3 regions of the Rossellomorea sp. QJM3NY_18 genome follow, and region 3 is predicted to be linked to each of the others. Evidence: riboswitches for the same ligand, from Rfam matches in the RefSeq annotation. Region 3 holds a riboswitch; each other region holds the start of a gene.
The links. Region 3 has a riboswitch for thiamine pyrophosphate ahead of thiT (energy-coupled thiamine transporter ThiT). Riboswitches for the same ligand answer to the same signal wherever they lie in the genome.
Positions count from the first base shown of each region.

Region 1: it holds a riboswitch for thiamine pyrophosphate, as region 3 does, so the genes downstream of both, tenA (thiaminase II) here and thiT (energy-coupled thiamine transporter ThiT) in region 3, are expected to answer to the same signal.
Region 2: it holds a riboswitch for thiamine pyrophosphate, as region 3 does, so the genes downstream of both, AC0VXY_RS06845 (ABC transporter substrate-binding protein) here and thiT (energy-coupled thiamine transporter ThiT) in region 3, are expected to answer to the same signal.

Region 1 is NZ_CM149659.1:2,275,842-2,281,252, forward strand. It holds gene tenI (thiazole tautomerase TenI) at 1-483, opposite strand, end outside; gene AC0VXY_RS11635 (energy-coupling factor transporter transmembrane component T family protein) at 473-1,276, opposite strand; gene AC0VXY_RS11640 (ABC transporter ATP-binding protein) at 1,273-2,700, opposite strand; gene AC0VXY_RS11645 (ECF transporter S component) at 2,714-3,292, opposite strand; gene tenA (thiaminase II) at 3,285-3,992, opposite strand; TPP riboswitch at 4,111-4,218, opposite strand; gene AC0VXY_RS11655 (response regulator) at 4,483-5,082, opposite strand; gene AC0VXY_RS11660 (sensor histidine kinase) at 5,079-5,411, opposite strand, start outside.
Region 2 is NZ_CM149659.1:1,317,640-1,323,050, reverse strand. It holds gene AC0VXY_RS06865 (transcriptional regulator SplA domain-containing protein) at 1-178, opposite strand, end outside; gene AC0VXY_RS06860 (ABC transporter ATP-binding protein) at 352-1,089, opposite strand; gene AC0VXY_RS06855 (ABC transporter permease) at 1,091-1,852, opposite strand; gene AC0VXY_RS06850 (thiamine-binding protein) at 1,849-2,142, opposite strand; gene AC0VXY_RS06845 (ABC transporter substrate-binding protein) at 2,155-3,141, opposite strand; TPP riboswitch at 3,309-3,418, opposite strand; gene AC0VXY_RS06840 (phosphotransferase enzyme family protein) at 3,468-4,391, opposite strand; gene AC0VXY_RS06835 (aldo/keto reductase) at 4,478-5,380, shown strand.
Region 3 is NZ_CM149659.1:394,147-399,557, reverse strand. It holds gene AC0VXY_RS02125 (threonine/serine exporter family protein) at 1-426, opposite strand, end outside; gene thiT (energy-coupled thiamine transporter ThiT) at 582-1,178, opposite strand; TPP riboswitch at 1,251-1,349, opposite strand; gene AC0VXY_RS02115 (hypothetical protein) at 1,419-1,718, opposite strand; gene AC0VXY_RS02110 (thioredoxin family protein) at 1,988-2,314, opposite strand; gene AC0VXY_RS02105 (histidine phosphatase family protein) at 2,359-2,901, opposite strand; gene AC0VXY_RS02100 (ZIP family metal transporter) at 2,981-3,796, opposite strand; gene AC0VXY_RS02095 (hypothetical protein) at 4,018-5,411, opposite strand, start outside.

The sequences.
Region 1 (5,411 bases), 1.9 Mb from region 3:
CCCGATGGCAATAATGGGAAGGGAGATGTTCTGAACAACGTCTTCCAAATTGACAATCCCTGTGCCTTGTTTTCCGGGTTTCGACATTGTTTCATAAACATTCCCAAAAAGAAGGAAATCTGCCCCTTGTTCATATGCCAGAAGTGCTTGCTGCATGCTGTGCACCGATGATCCGATTTGCAAAGATGGAAAGCTTTCCTTCACTAAGCCAACAGGAGCACTATGATGCCCAAGTTGGACCCCTCTCACGTGTTTTATATAAGCGATGTCTACCCGGTCATTGATGTAGAGCTTCCTTACTGGAACACCCGCAGCTGTTAATTCATCAACGGCTTCAGCCAGCTCCGCACCTGTCCAGCTTTTTTCACGAATATGAAGCATATCGATGTAGGGGTGGATGGTTCTCGAGATTTTCACCAATTCTTCCCTTGATTGCTGACCAGTGGAAATGACATGTAGTACTCTTCTCTTTTCAATTTCCATAGCGAACATCTCCCGTCGGAAAAATTGGTAGATATATAGAAAGTACGTAACTTACTGAAATCATGAGGATAATAGTCCCAATAAAATAGCCATCCCATTTTGAAAATCCTACTTTGTAGAAATAGGTTCTCTCCCCATCGCCCTCAAATCCTTTTGTTTCCATGGCAACTGCAATTCTGTGAGCCCTTCTGATGCTTTGTGCGATTAAGGGGATGGAATAGGACTGGATGATATGGATTAGTCTCTTAATACCTTTTCGTTCCCGTGTACCCCTGACTTTCCGTGCATTCCGAATGATATTGAATTCTTCCAGCATGATGGGGATCAGCCTTATCCCGGCCATAAAACTATAAGCATACTTCGGCTTAAGTCCCAATTGCTGCATAAGTGAATAAAACAGCAGGACAGGTCTTGTCGTCAGAGCAAATAAGAGACCTAAAAGAGCGAATAGGAATGCCCTCAACCCTATATGAATCCCCCTGTAAAAACTTTCCTCCGTTACTTGAATCATCCCCCAAGTAAGCCACTTCGTCTCTCCTTTTCCAAACATGATCATCGAGGATGCCGTAGAGAGAAAGACAAGAAAGAATGGCAGGGCCATCAATAGTACTAACCTCATTGAATATCCAGAGAATGACCCCAATAAGAGGAAAGTGAACAACGTCAAATACACTAGCCAATTCAGGTAATGAACGAATAATAAAAATAGAAAAAGTGTGATCATCACAATCAATTTCATACTCGGGTTAATCTGATGGAGCCAGGTGTGTTTATGAACCATTTCCATATTCATAATGCTTCACTCCTCACTACTTCTACATCCACATCTTGAACCAGTCTTCCTTTTTCAATTGTCCATATCCTGGTTGCGAAGTGTCGGATGATTCTAACATCATGAGTCACCATCAATATGGTTACGCCTTCACGCTGTAACTCCAGAAGCAATTCGATCAGTTCAAACGTATTATGAGCGTCCTGTCCGAAAGTCGGTTCATCCAATAACAGAATCTTCTTATTCGGAACGATGGATGCTGCAACACTTAACCTGCGTTTTTGACCCACAGATAAAGAATAAGGATGATGTTCCTTAAATGAACGAAGGTTGAATCGCTGGAGTAGCTCATAAACCTTTCTCTCCACACTCTCTTCATTCAAGTTCTTTAGCCGGTAACTATAGGCCAATTCGTCATAAACGCTATGAGTGACAAACTGTAATTCTGGATTTTGAAAAACAAACGCACAATCTTGGGGGATCTTTTTCCCTTTCATCTGTATTCCGTTTAATTCGTACGTCCCGCTTGTATAAATGAATTTCATTAGACTGTGCAGTAACGTTGATTTCCCTGCACCATTCCTTCCTGTAATGGCAATCCATTCCCCTTTACGAATCGAAGCAAGTGGAAGAAGAATCTTCTCTTCTTTTTGAATATAGCCTTTGAAGTCCTCCATTCTTGCAATCACAGGTCCGAACGGAGGAATCTCCCTCATTTGACGGGATGACAGATATTCCTCCCACGCGCCCGGGTACCAGACACCCAAGTTCTTCAACGTACCTTTGTAATGGTTCAATATCCACTCTTTCGCTCCATCCGCCATAATGGTTCCATTTGAATCGAAAAGAATGATTCGATCGATCATGTCAAGAACATGATCAAGTTTATGCTCTACGATCACCAAGGTTTTATTTAAAAAGACCTCTTTGATTGTTTTCCAGACAGACTTTGTACTTTGCTCATCCAACAATGAAGTCGGTTCGTCCAGGAACAAAGTATCGGGTGTCAAGGCAAGTGCCGAAGCAATGGCCAATTTCTGCTTCATGCCTCCTGATAATGTTGAGATTTTCGTGTGGGGATCATCAAGTTCCAGTCCCACCTCCGATAGCAGCTGTCGTATTTCTCCTTTCATTTCTTCACGGGGAGTCCGTAAATTCTCCAGCACAAAGGCCAATTCTTCATCCACGAAGGGCATACAAAATTGCGAGTCCGAATCCTGAAATACATAGCCATAAGAATCAGACACCTCCAATTTAGCAGCTCTCATGGGAACATCCACAGATCGGGGGATCACCCCTGATAAAACATGGAGAAGTGTTGATTTACCATATCCTGATGGTCCCAATAGCAATACTTTCTCCCCTTCATTGATAGACAGACTGACATCATTAAACATCCGTTTTTCCGATCCGGGAAAAGTAAGGCGAAGGTTTTCGACATGCATAAGCATCACCCCTTTAATGGTTCAATACATCGTAATCATCCTGACTTGCACGTCTGACTAGACTTGTGACTCCGGTTTTCTCGAGGGCCCTGACCAAATAAAATGAACCTGCACCTGCGATGACAATGGACCCCAGTAATCTCGCAACGACAAATAATGACAGATTCCAGAAAACCAAATCCCCCATATACCCTTTCATGTAATCCATGAAGATGGAGCCACATGATGACCCGACCGCTGCAAAACATATAATTGAAAGATCATAGCGTTTATATTTCGCTACTAAGAAAACCAATTCTGCCATCAATCCTTGAATGACTCCGAATAAAAGGACCTCGAGTCCCCACTCAGAACCCATAAGAAACTCTCCCGAAGAAGCGGCGATTTCGGCTAAAAGAGCGACGCCAGGTTTACGGATGACCAAAAAAGCAACGGTAGCCGCCATAAACCACATTCCATAGATAAATTGATCCGCATGCAATCCGATTGGTTTTAACAAGTTATAAAATGGCCCCCAAAGCTTATAAATGACACCAAACATGATGGAAATGACCACCGTCACTAAAATGTCTGTCAGTTTTAATTTAGACATTTTGTTCACTCATTTCTTTACCGGCACCGAGTGCATGCTGAAACGGCCATTTTTCAAGGGTGTAAGCCATCTCCCAAAACTGCAATTCGTAAATGCTGCTCAATATGAAATTTTCTTTCATTCTTTCTCTATCACATTCAGTCATGGTTGCTGCCAATACATCAAGCCGATTTATTTGTTCTTCCACTAACTCTTTGAACCAGTCTCCTCCGTATGCCTTAATCCATTCCTGGTAAACGGGCTCTCCCGGCTTGCATGATTTCAAGCGTTCCCCTATCTCGTAATAGAGCCAGTAGCAGGGGAGAATCGCTGCCAGGATATCAGCTAAACCTCCATATCGCGCGGAACGATACATATGTGACGTATAAGCGTACGCTGTAGGGGCTGGTTTGAAATTCTTTCTTTCCTCTTCTGTGATGCCTAATCGTTTGGAGAAATTTTCATGGAGTGAAAGCTCTGCTTCATTGGTTCCTACAGCGTGCGCTGCCATTCGTGATGTCGTATGTAGGTCCATTGCCTTTGATGCACCAAGCGCCTGCACCTTCGAGAAATGTGAAAGGTAATAGGCATCTTGCAAAAGATAATACTTGAACTTCTCGATGGGGAGTGTTCCATCCCCGATTCCTTTAACGAAAGGGTGATGAAAGCTTGCATCCCAAATGTCCTTGACTTCGTTTCGTAAAACGGTTGAAAATGACATGATTTCCTACTCCTTTTCCAGACGACCCGAAATGGGCAACAAAAAAAGCCACTTCCCGTGATGCATACAGCATACAGAAAGTGGCTTGAGATCAGAATAATAGAATTGTATTCTTTGCGACCGTCAAACACCACTTCCCTACGCTGGTCTCAACCAGATCAGGTTCAAAGGGTCTTAAAGTCACACTTTAATCTCAGCCTTTTAGAAGGCACCCCTAGTGGATCGTCTTATGAAATTTTGTTTTCGATGTTATCGTATCATGATTCAATGAGTTGTCAACACAATTTAAACAAATAACGATTCTTTAACGGTTTCAGATTTGCTGTCGGATTCAATGACAGCAAAAGGTGCAGCATTATAAATCTCACAAAAAAATTTTCCGAAAAAAGATCTTCAATCTATTTTCTCCTTGTTATTAGAGACGAATAAATATTCAACTTAATGAAAAACTATAAAAAGGACGGAGCTGCAAGAAGGTCCGTCCCTCGTTTTATTTAAACCATCCCTTTTCTTTCGATTGGGTGATGGCTTCGATTCGGTTTTTCACTTCCAGCTTGTCGAGGATCGTGGAAATATAGTTCCGGACCGTTCCCGTTTTGAGCTTTAGTTCATCGGCGATTTCTTTTGTGTTTTTCCCGTCGGCAACCAGCTCCAACACTTCTTTTTCCCGGTCTGTTAGGGGATTCTCTTCACTGTATACGTCATCCATCAGCTCAGGGGCGTATATACGCTTACCATCCATCACAAGCCGGATAGAGTTCGCCAGTTCTTCACTGGGACTGTCCTTCAACAAATATCCCTTCACTCCACCCTTTAATGCACGCTGAAAATAGCCTGATCTGGCAAAGGTTGTAAGGATGATCACCTTACAATCTTGCCCCTTTAATTCCTCTGCCGCTTCTAGTCCGGTCTTTTCTGGCATTTCTATATCCATGATACAAATATCCGGCTTCAGTTCATGAACGAGGGAAATGGCTTCTTCTCCATTGCCTGCTTTTCCAACCACTTCCATATCATCTTCCAGGCTCAATAGGGATCCCAATGCGCCCAACAACATCCGTTGATCTTCCGCAATCACAATTCGAATCATTCCATTCCCTCCCTGTCTGTCTGCTTGATTACTTTCGGTACCCGCATGATCAAGGTGGTGCCATCCACCCAAACAATATCAAGGCTTCCGTTGACAAATTCCAATCGCTCTCTCATCCCGATCAGGCCACTGCCTTTGGATTGTGTGTAATCACTTCCGATTCCCACACCATTATCTTTCACAACAATGGTCATTTCTTTTTCCGATTCTTCAATACTCAGTTCACAGGTAGAAGCCTTGCTATGTTTCACCACATTGGTCACAGCCTCTTTCAAGCACATGCTCAAGATGTTTTCCAAAAAGAGTGAAGTTTGAGGGATAGCGGTGTC
Region 2 (5,411 bases), 920 kb from region 3:
CATGTGTTAACGGATAATAGGTTTCATAAAGAAATAATGCTAATTCGTTTGGGTTTTCCGGATCGTGCACAACCGCTGCTTCCTGCACATTGGCCACACTTTGTGTATGTGGGTTGCGGTAAATCACGTAAACAACATCGCCAGCTTGATATGGCATATAGTGATCGTTCAATTCCATTTTCCTCACCTTTTCCTATCATTCATTACTTTCATTTTCTGTCAATCGAGATAGAAATATGATGGTAAAAGATGTTTAATCGTATTCCGGCAAATAAAAAGAGGCCTCCCTTGGCACCGGAAACCTCTTTTTCTATACCCTATAAAATTCTATGGGCAACAATAAGCAATGATTTACACATATTGAGACAATTCCTCAAAAATACCCGTTTTCCATTTCAGGAACTCCTCGGTCAGAAGGATTTCTTTTTCACGCGGTCGCGGAAATGGCACATTGAACTCCTTTTGCACACGGGCCGGTCTGGTTGATAACACAATAATACGGTCCGACAAGAAGAGTGCTTCGTCGATATTATGAGTGACAAACAGTACCGAACTTAAGTCTTCCTCCCATATGGAAAGGAGCCACCTCTGCATGTCCAGTCGGGTAAATTCGTCGAGGGCAGAAAATGGTTCATCCAGGCATAAAAAGGATTGAGGACTGACCAGTGCACGAATAAAAGCGACACGTTGTTTCATCCCTCCTGAGAGATCCTCAGGATATGCGTCCTCATAGCCCTTTAAGCCGGCACGTTCAATCATCCCCATCGCCATTTCCTTATCCCTCTTTCCGTGTAATTCCTGACCAAGCATCACATTCTCGATCACCGTTCTCCACGGTAAGAGGGACGGACTTTGTGGCATATAGCTGATGGATCCTCTACGGCCATTTATCGACTGTCCATCGAGCTTTATATCTCCTGAATCTGGTGCGAACAATCCACCGATCACGTGAAATAACGTACTTTTACCACTTCCGGAAGGGCCAAGAATAGAAACGAACTCACCTTCCCCCACTTGAATGGAAAGATCATCGAGAATCAATTCACCATCAAAGGATTTGGACATATTTTGTATTGATAGCATCGTCATATTATTTGTCCTCCTTTCGATTCCACTTCACCATGATTTTTTCTAATAGTACGATGATTCCAAAGAACAGCAGGCTGAGGAGCATGATCATGAAAATGGCGACAAACACCCTGTCGGTCCTGAAGGAAGAGGATGCAAGTGTCATATAGACGCCAATTCCTTTTTGAGCACCAAGCCACTCCGAAATGACCGCACCCATGACACTATAGGTAGCTGAGATTTTCAAACCGGAGAAGATGGAAGGCAGTGCATGTGGCCACTCCACTTTCCGGAAAATCTGCCCTTTTGTTGCACCTGACATTTTCATATAAAGGATGTACTCCCCATTCGTCTGTCTGAACCCATCCATCGCCGAAACGGCAACAGGAAAGAAACAGATCAAGGTAATGACGATGATTTTGGGCAGGAGTCCAAATCCGAACCAAATGACAAGGAGAGGAGCCAAGACAATGATGGGTATATTCTGGGACAAGATCATGAGTGGATAGACCGCTTCCCTTACCTTTGGCAGGAGATGCAGTATGACCGCTGTCACGAGTCCAATTGAACAGCCAATCGCAAACCCTGTGATTGTCAGCAATGCCGTTGATGAGAAATGTCCCTTGAACTCAGACCACGAAGCCATTCCTTCTTCCCATATCTCTGAAGGCGACGGCATCAGCCAGGCTGGCACCTCAAATACGTTAATAACAACTTCCCAGATAATGAATAAAAGGATGAGGACCAAGAAGGGTCTCCATCCTTTTGAAATCCAAGTTCTCATCCTTTATATTTCTCCGTTAAGTCGTTCATTTCGATCCCATCCGGCTGGTACAATACTTTGATTTGGGAAATGACGTTTTTGCTTCCCATTTCAATCATTCGTTCATTCATTTGTTCAATCACCTTGAATAATTGTGACAGATTCCCCTCCATCGTCGTTTCCAAAGGATGGACTTCATATCGTATTCCCGATTTTTCGATGATTGCGATCGCTTCATCCACATATGGAATCACATCTTCACCGTTCTTTGTCTTCGGAATGATTTGTATACTTACAAGTGCGTTCCCCATTTTGTTCACCCCTTATTTTGGTAAGAATTCATTCGTGAATGCTTTCTTGCTTTCGAGTTTCTTATCTAATAAATCATTTTTATACATCCATGACGCATAGTTCTCCCAGACTTCCAGTTTCTGCTCTCCCCATCGATCAGCATCATCTTTATATCTGGGTGCGAGCCACTCCTGACTCTTCATGACTAATTCTTTATCAAGGTCTGGAGCTGCATCCAACAGAATCTCCCCCGCCTCTTTCGGGTTGTCAATCGTATATTGATACCCTTTGGAAGCAGCTGCCATGAATGCCTTGACCGTTTCAGGGTCTGAATCGATCATTTTTTCATTTGTTGTGAGGACTGGAGTGTAGTAATCCAGTTTATCGGAATAATCCTTCACATACATCATGTTCAACTCTTCTCCGCGAAGTTCTGCTTCGATTCCTGTCCACCCATAATAAATCCAGGCGAAATCCACGTCGCGTTTAACGGCAGTAAAGAAATCGGTGTCTCCCATATTTATGAATTTCACTTTTTCCACATCCGCGTTTTCTTGCTTCATGATTGAATCCATAACGGCTTTTTCCACGGGTGACCCCCAGCCGCCATAGCTTTTCCCTTCAAAATCCTTTGGTTTTGTAATACCCTTACTCTTCGGGGAAGCAAACCCTGACGTATTATGCTGAATAATGGCAGCGATGGATACGATCGGTACATCCTGAACCCTCGCTTGAGTGACACCCTCCTGATATCCAACACCGAATTCGGCTTTCCCCGATGCAACGAGCTGATCGGCACCTGCTTCTCCGGGCAGGATGATGTCTACGTCCAATCCCTGATCCTTGAAGTAGCCTTTTTCTTTCGCTACATATAATCCGGTGTGGTTGGTATTCGGTGTCCAGTCGAGGACGACACTTACTTTTTTAAGATTGTCCTTCTTCTCATCGGCTGTATCTTTTCCCCCATTACAGGCGGATAAAAGAAGTACAGAGCAGATGAGGAACATCCATTTTTTCATGGTGATTCCTCCTTCGATCTTTTGCGGTGTAACGTTTCATTCCATTATTCTTCGCTTATTATTGAGAATGAATGTAAACCAATGGCAGTTTGAGACGCATTGCCCGGGATACAACAAAAAAACGCCCCAAGCTTCAGCCGCGGGACGCATCGTTAAACAGGTTATGTATCGTTTAAGAGAATGTTTCCTACGCTGGTATCAGCCAGTTCAGGTTCAAAGGGTCAGTATCTACACGATACAATCTCAACCGGCCACTCCGGTCCCCCTACACGTGGAATATGAAATTAAACGTTATCTTCCTCCCTACTTTGCCATAGAACGAAAGGTTATTCAAGCTTTTCCTTCTCATATTGAAATACTCCATGGAAATGAACGGATCCAATCAGTTTCTCGATGAAATCCATGCAGGAAGAACCAGCTTCTGGATGTCCTTGTTGAAAGTAAAAAAAGGCATATTGCAGTAGAAAGAGAATGACTAGTGAAGGCACGATCCTTTTCTCTCCTGCAGTCAAAGGATCCTGGCTTTCATATCCTTTCATAAAAGCCAAGATCCAATTAATAGAATGATCTTTTTTCTCCTCTGGGACCATTTTAAGCATCCCTGCGAGGAAGTAGCCGATGTCAGTGATCCTGGGTGCCGTCCGGATCCGTTCAAAATCAATGATCCCGCTCACTTCTCCTCCCTGCATCAAAATATTCCCGGGATTGTAGTCGCTGTGAACGAATTGCTGGGGCAAACACTCATAGGGTTTCCAACACCCCTTCATCCTCGATAGGATCCCTTGCCCCCTTCTCCCGATCGATTCAGAACCAAGCTCCTTCACCCACTCTCTTACATGCCGTTCAATCTCCCAGCCCTTCACTTCATTATGACACCGGTATTCTTTAAGGATAAGATGCAGGGATGCAAGGTATGTTCCTGCATTTGTGAGAGAGGCGATGGAAAATTTCTTCAATGGCGTTCCTTCGAGTGCTTCATATAAAGAATAGATTCGTTCTCCTTCTTTTACATACGGAATTTGTGAGGAAGTTAAAATAGGAGATTCAACGTTCTGGTGATGATTCAATAAATATGAGGTTAGATAGAACTCCTCCATTCGATTTTCAATGGAAAAATACTCTCTTCTTTTCAAATAGAAGGTCTTTCCTTCTGCCTTTACTTTCATAACATTCGGATGAAGAAGTAGCGGTTTCATGGAAGTAGGATCCATTCCCCAATGACTAAAGATATCCTGAAGAGGTTCAATCATTTCTATTTCCTTTCAATACATAGTAATATACATGTAGTATGACTATGAAAGTATAACTACATACCATATGAAGAGAGGTTTCACCTATGCAAAGAATACAAATGACAGAAGACTTATCATTCTCTAGGATCATTCATGGATTATGGAGACTTTCAGACTGGAAGCAGTCCAAGGAAGATACGTTATCATTGATTCAACACAATATTGAAAACGGAATCACAACGTTTGACCATGCCGATATTTATGGTTCTTATACGTGCGAAACCTTATTCGGTGAGGCGCTTGCCCTTAAACCTTCATTGCGGGAGAAGATGGAGATCGTGACAAAATGCGGCATTGTCCTGCCTTCTGACAATCGCCCGGAGCATAAGACGCATCACTACAACACCAGTAAAAAACATATTCTCACTTCGGTTGAACATTCTCTCCAACAATTAAAGACGGATTACATTGATCTATTGTTGATTCACAGACCGGATCCTTTCATGAATGGCCACGAGGTATCCGAAGCCTTCACTCAATTAAAGGAAGAAGGGAAAGTCCGTCATTTTGGAGTCTCCAACTTTAAAGATCATCAGTGGAATCTGCTTCAATCTTATTTACCATTTCCATTGATTACAAACCAAATTGAATTATCCGCCTACCACCTGGAAAACTTTGAAGACGGCACGTTAAACCTCTGTCAGGAAAAGCGTGTGGCACCCATGGCCTGGTCACCACTGGCAGGCGGGGCGGTCTTCAAAGGGGAAGATAGGAAAGCTGTCCGTCTTCAACATACCTTAAAGAAAGTGCAGGAGGAAACAGGAGCGACGGGGATCGACCAGGTCCTATATGCCTGGCTGCTTAACCATCCGGCCAACATCATGCCGATCGTCGGTTCAGGTAAGAAAGAACGGATCCAACATGCAATCGACTCTCTTTCCATCCATTTGGACCATGATCAATGGTTTGAAATCCTGCAGACTTCCATGGGACATGATGTTCCTTAAACGCTCGCACAAAAAAGACGATCCTTTCTTT
Region 3 (5,411 bases):
CCACATCCCCTGGAACATGATGAGAAAGCAACCACTTGCAATCGAAGCCGCGGCCACTTGAATCAGGAAGGAATAAGATAAATCGGACTGATCCAGCTTCTCAAGGGCGTTGTATGCTTCTTCAAGGGTCAGATGCCCTTTACTGATCTGCCTTGAGATACTGTTCACGAGGGTCACTTTCTCAAGATCCGTAGACCTCTCATTAATTCGGATCAGCTTCGTTTTGGTCGGTTCTGAGGTTTCAATCGAGAAGATGATCCCAGTGGGGGTCACATAGCTATGCGATTCCGATATCCCATAAGAAGCGGCGATACGCATCATCGTGTCCTCGACGCGATACGTCTCCGCCCCACTTTGAAGCATGATCTTCCCCGCCAGCAGGCTGACCTCCATAATGTCATATCTTCTTATCATTTTTGCTTCCATACGATCTCTCCACACGTACTATTTTTTGAATAGGTCTAGTTTATAGGAAAGCAGTGGTGTAAGCAATGAGGAACGGGATGATTTTAGTGGATTTCATTCTTCCCCGCTCCTTGATAGAAAAAACCGACCCTATTAAAGGATCGGTCGATAAGATTTTACGATGCCTTTCGGCTGATTTCCTGTTGATGCGACTGCACTTTGATCAATCTTGGTGCCATATTTGCTATGAACACCAACACTATGGAGCATAAAAATGCCGAACCCAACATGGTGATTCCGTTCATGACGAAAGAGAATAGCAACGGGGACATATCGTCCGGTGCATACTCGGCAAAGAACACGAACCCGGCGATAAAATGCCAGAAATAACGGGCAAGGCTTCCTGCAAATGTTGCGATCACTACCCATAAGATCGCTTTGGATCGTCGGCTGCTTCCCAGTGCGTCCTGTATCCTCCCCGCAAAAAGCCCGGCAAAGCCGATAAAAGCAAAGGCGATGAAGTACTCAATCACCATTTGAACCGGGGTCGCAATCCACGCATCCCCGAGGGCAATCTGAAGGATCCCCCATAAAAAGCCTCCTATCAACCCTGCTCTCCATCCTCTTCGATAGGATAATAGAAAGATTGGAACCATAGCAATTGAAATCGAGATACTCGGTGATAGCTTAATAGAAGGCAGCATATCGAGAATGACTGCAAAAGCCGCCATCAACGAAGCTTCAAGCAATACGACAAGTCGAGTGTTTTTCATAACAAAAATCCTCCTTATGTAATAAAACGAAACCATAAGGAGGGAGAATGAAATAATCGAAATAAGCACTATGATGCCTATCTTCCACATCCCTACGCTAGTCCTAACTAACAGGTTCAGAGGGTCAGAACAGATTGTTCACTCTCAGCTTTCGCTCCCCTTGTGGTACCGTTTATAAAGTTGTTATGGTTTATTATACATGAAGAATGATATTTGAAAAGCATGATAAGGAACTTTTTCTTAAGGTGTCTCACTAAGAGGATCATGAAGGATGATGACGGGCATTGACTTAGGGGTGACCATAAATCCATATACCTTACCATCTTTGTCCTTATACGCTACAGAATAATCTCCGAACTGGGGTGAGAATTCGACGTTTTGGTATTCAAGGTCAAGTTCCTGATATTTCAGGCTCACATACAGGTTGGTGGCGATTCTTGCCGTCAGATGTTGTACAGTGGAAATCCGGTTGGCTACTATTATGAGGATGATTGCGAAACAGAGTAACATGACTTTCTTTGTCCTGGACAATCTGATCATTCATCAAGCCCCCTTTTATTTCTCATAACTACTATACTCTTATACTCTCTATTATATACCTATTCACTGAACCATGACAAAAGAGCTACTCTAATGAGGTGTGTCAAAATACCCATTTTTAGCAGCTCTTTTAAGTTTTAAGATTAAATATGAAATTATAATCCAACCTATCATTTATGTTTGAGCTCTGATATTTTACATCCTAAACAACTGTTTAACCTATCCAAGCCAGACCAATCAACGTTTTCACTTACTAATCAAACGTTTGTTTAGTCGTCTAACATCTCTGTCAGGCGTGAAATCTGGCTGTGAAGTTCGTCGATTGGAACGAAGCGTGCTTTTCTGACCATTTCTTTGCCGTCTACAAATACGATGATGACGGGCACGGTGAAGATGGAAAACTCTCCTGCTATTTCCGGGATTTCTTCTGCATCGGCATGGATGGATCTCACAGATTTGAAATCCTTCAACATCTCTTCCACCTGTGGCAGGAGTGCGTGACAAACAGAACAATCGGGCCTTGATATGTATAGCAGTAGCAGTTTCTCAGCTTCCAGCTTTTCATGGATGGCTTTCAGTGAATGAACTTCTTCCATTTTACGGTCTCCCTTCTGAATTATTGTACCGATTGGGCAAGTGATCACCCTGTCCGGTCTTGATATACATACAACTTCCCGTTGGAGGGTCTCCTGAACGACGGTCCAGTAAATCCCCGCTTTCGTAATTCTTTTTTCATAAATATCATGATTCCCCCATGACCTACGATGAGCACATCTTTCCCTTCCTGGACGACCCTATCGACCACAGCACGGATCCTCTCTTCGATTTCCCGCTTGCTTTCAGGCTGGGACCGATGATTGAACCACCAGGCGAGCCTTATGAATGCTAAATGAAGGAACAGCGGCAGCTTCCTGTCAGACCGGAATATGGGAGATAATTTGATTTCCCTCAGTTCCTTTAGAAAGGTAATTTCTCCTTCATAAACCGTTTCAGCCGTTATTTGAGCCCTTGATAAGTCACTGGAATAACAGCTTTTCCATTCAATATCTTTTAGATCAACTGTATTGCTTTCTACGCCTGAGATATCATATTCTTCCACCCACTTCATCAGCTCATCACTCGTTACATACGAAGCAGGATAACCCCTGGTTACTTTAAAATGCCTTATAAGACCAATCTTCATACAGATCCCCTCCCCCTTCCATTATACTAGTTTATGGAAGGGAAAAGGCATGCGCTTTGGGCGCATGCCTTCTGATTAATCATCCTAAAGAAACGTCCAGAATCATCATCACGACAAAACCGAGCATTAATCCCATTGTAGCCAAGTCCGTACTTCCTGAAGATTGCGACTCAGGAATCAGTTCTTCGACGACGACGAATATCATCGCTCCCGCCGCGAAAGCAAGGGCATAAGGCAGCAGCGGCTGCACCATCAGGACGGCAGCGGCTCCGATCACGGCTGCAATCGGCTCTACGATGGCTGATAGCTGACCGTAATGGAAGGATTTCAAACGGGACATCCCATCTCCCCTCAGCGGAATGGAAAGAGCTGCCCCTTCAGGCATATTCTGAATACCGATTCCGATGGCAAGGCCGATGGCTCCCACTAAGGTTGCGTCTCCGAGGCCAAGTGACGCAGCACCGAAGGCAACACCGATGGCAAGACCTTCCGGAATATTATGGAGGGTGATCGCCAGGAATAATAAGGTCGATTTTTTGAATTTGGTTGGAGGTCCTTCGGCTTTTTCCGATTCGTTCCCCAAGTGTAAATGCGGTACGACAAAGTCTAAAAGTCTAATAAATATGCCGCCAAGTAAAAAGCCGATGGCAGGGGAAAGCCATGGTATCTGACCGTTTTGCTCACTGAACTCTATTGAAGGCGCAAGCAGTGACCAAAACGATGCTGCGATCATGACTCCAGCGGCAAACCCGAGCATCATGTTCAACGTATGCTTTTCTATTTTCGTAAAGAAAAACACCGTGGCTGCTCCAAGGGCCGTCAGCCCCCATGTCACCAGACCGCCGAACAGCGCCTGCATCGTAGGATTAAATCCACTTAACCAGTCTATGAACATACGAACCACTCTCCTCCGATCAACATTTTGAATACTACCATCTTGCATCAAGGAAACTTTCTTTGTCAAAGGAAACGGCATACTACCTATTTACCAGTGCCCATTATTTTTCTATATATATGTCATTCGCTTGAAATGGTGTATGTATCGTTTATACTTTCCATACAACCATGGGGGATATACAAAAAACGCCTCTGCCTTATAAGACAGAGACGTGCTTCCTACTCAACCCTTATGGCTGTTTTCCATAAGATCAGGTTGAGGACGAATAGAAGGATGAGGTAGCCCGGAATACCGAATGGAATCTGCAGGGCCAGGTAATGGAGGCCAAAGAACACCCCTACGATGAGATAGAAGGGCAGCACCTTCCAGCTGTCACTTTGCTGGATACCTTCGAAACTTTCTGTAAATGGCAGTGTCCCCCTCATTAAGCTCAGACAAATTACGGTGAATATACAGGCACTGACAAAGACGATGATGATTTCAGGGATCACGCGGTACCCAAACAGGATGATGAAGACAATGCTTATGATGGCATATAGCGGAAGGAACAGTTTCATAAGAAAGGCCTTCAATGTCCCTTTGTAGATGGACACACGGCTCGCGACTGGTGCTACTTTGTACACCCAGGATCCCTTGTATTTCCCTGAATAACTGAGCATCATCACGACTGTCGGTATGACGATGAAGCTTGAATAGATCGATAGGTACATGCTTGAAGTCAGGAGATCTTCCCTTGTTCCATCCATCAATCCATTGAAGATGAATATAAACGGCATGATGATGGCAAACCCAAGGGCGGGATACACCTTCAACTTAAATTCCCTTTCATTTTTCATCATATAATGGGCGAACCTGTAAAATGCCCGCTCTTCGCTCGACTTGGATAATACCTTCATGAGACCATCCCCGAACCGGATACGGGCTTTCTTCTTCTTACCGCCATGGGAAGATAATTTCTGAAGATTCTTCTCAAATGTCGGCAATGCTTTCACATAAACGATAAGAGCAAGGAATGGGATCAGTACCGCGGTACATGAAAGAATCAGGATCATGGTCTGGTGATTACCGTTCAGGAACCATTCAAACGGAGCTCCGAACCAGATGGGAGGCAGAAAGATATTCCACCAATCCGGTGTAAAAGAGATCGTCAAATCCACAAATTCAAAGGAACGTGCCACCACCTGATATCCTACGGCAAGTCCGATGGATAATCCGATCTGCACATAGTTGATGATATCCTTCAGTTTTTCCCCATCAAAATATTGAAGGATAAAATAATAGAGCATAGCCGTAAATACAACGATGAAGATGTTCATCAAGATGATCCCTGCCAGGAAAATGAAAAAGAAGGAAAGACCTTGATTGATCAACCCTACGACCAATGGAATGGCGGTCAGGGAACCCGTCAGGAAAAACAGATAAATAAACACATGAAGCATTTTAGCCAGGCTGATGGTTTTCCTTTCGACAGGCTTGGTAAACAGAATCGTATGATCCCGGATGTCCAGAATGACGACTGAGAAATCAGAAATCATCGACGTCATGACGATGAAAATAAGTACGGTAAAGGTGATGCTCATCTGAAAAACATATTGATCTCCCATCACAATGA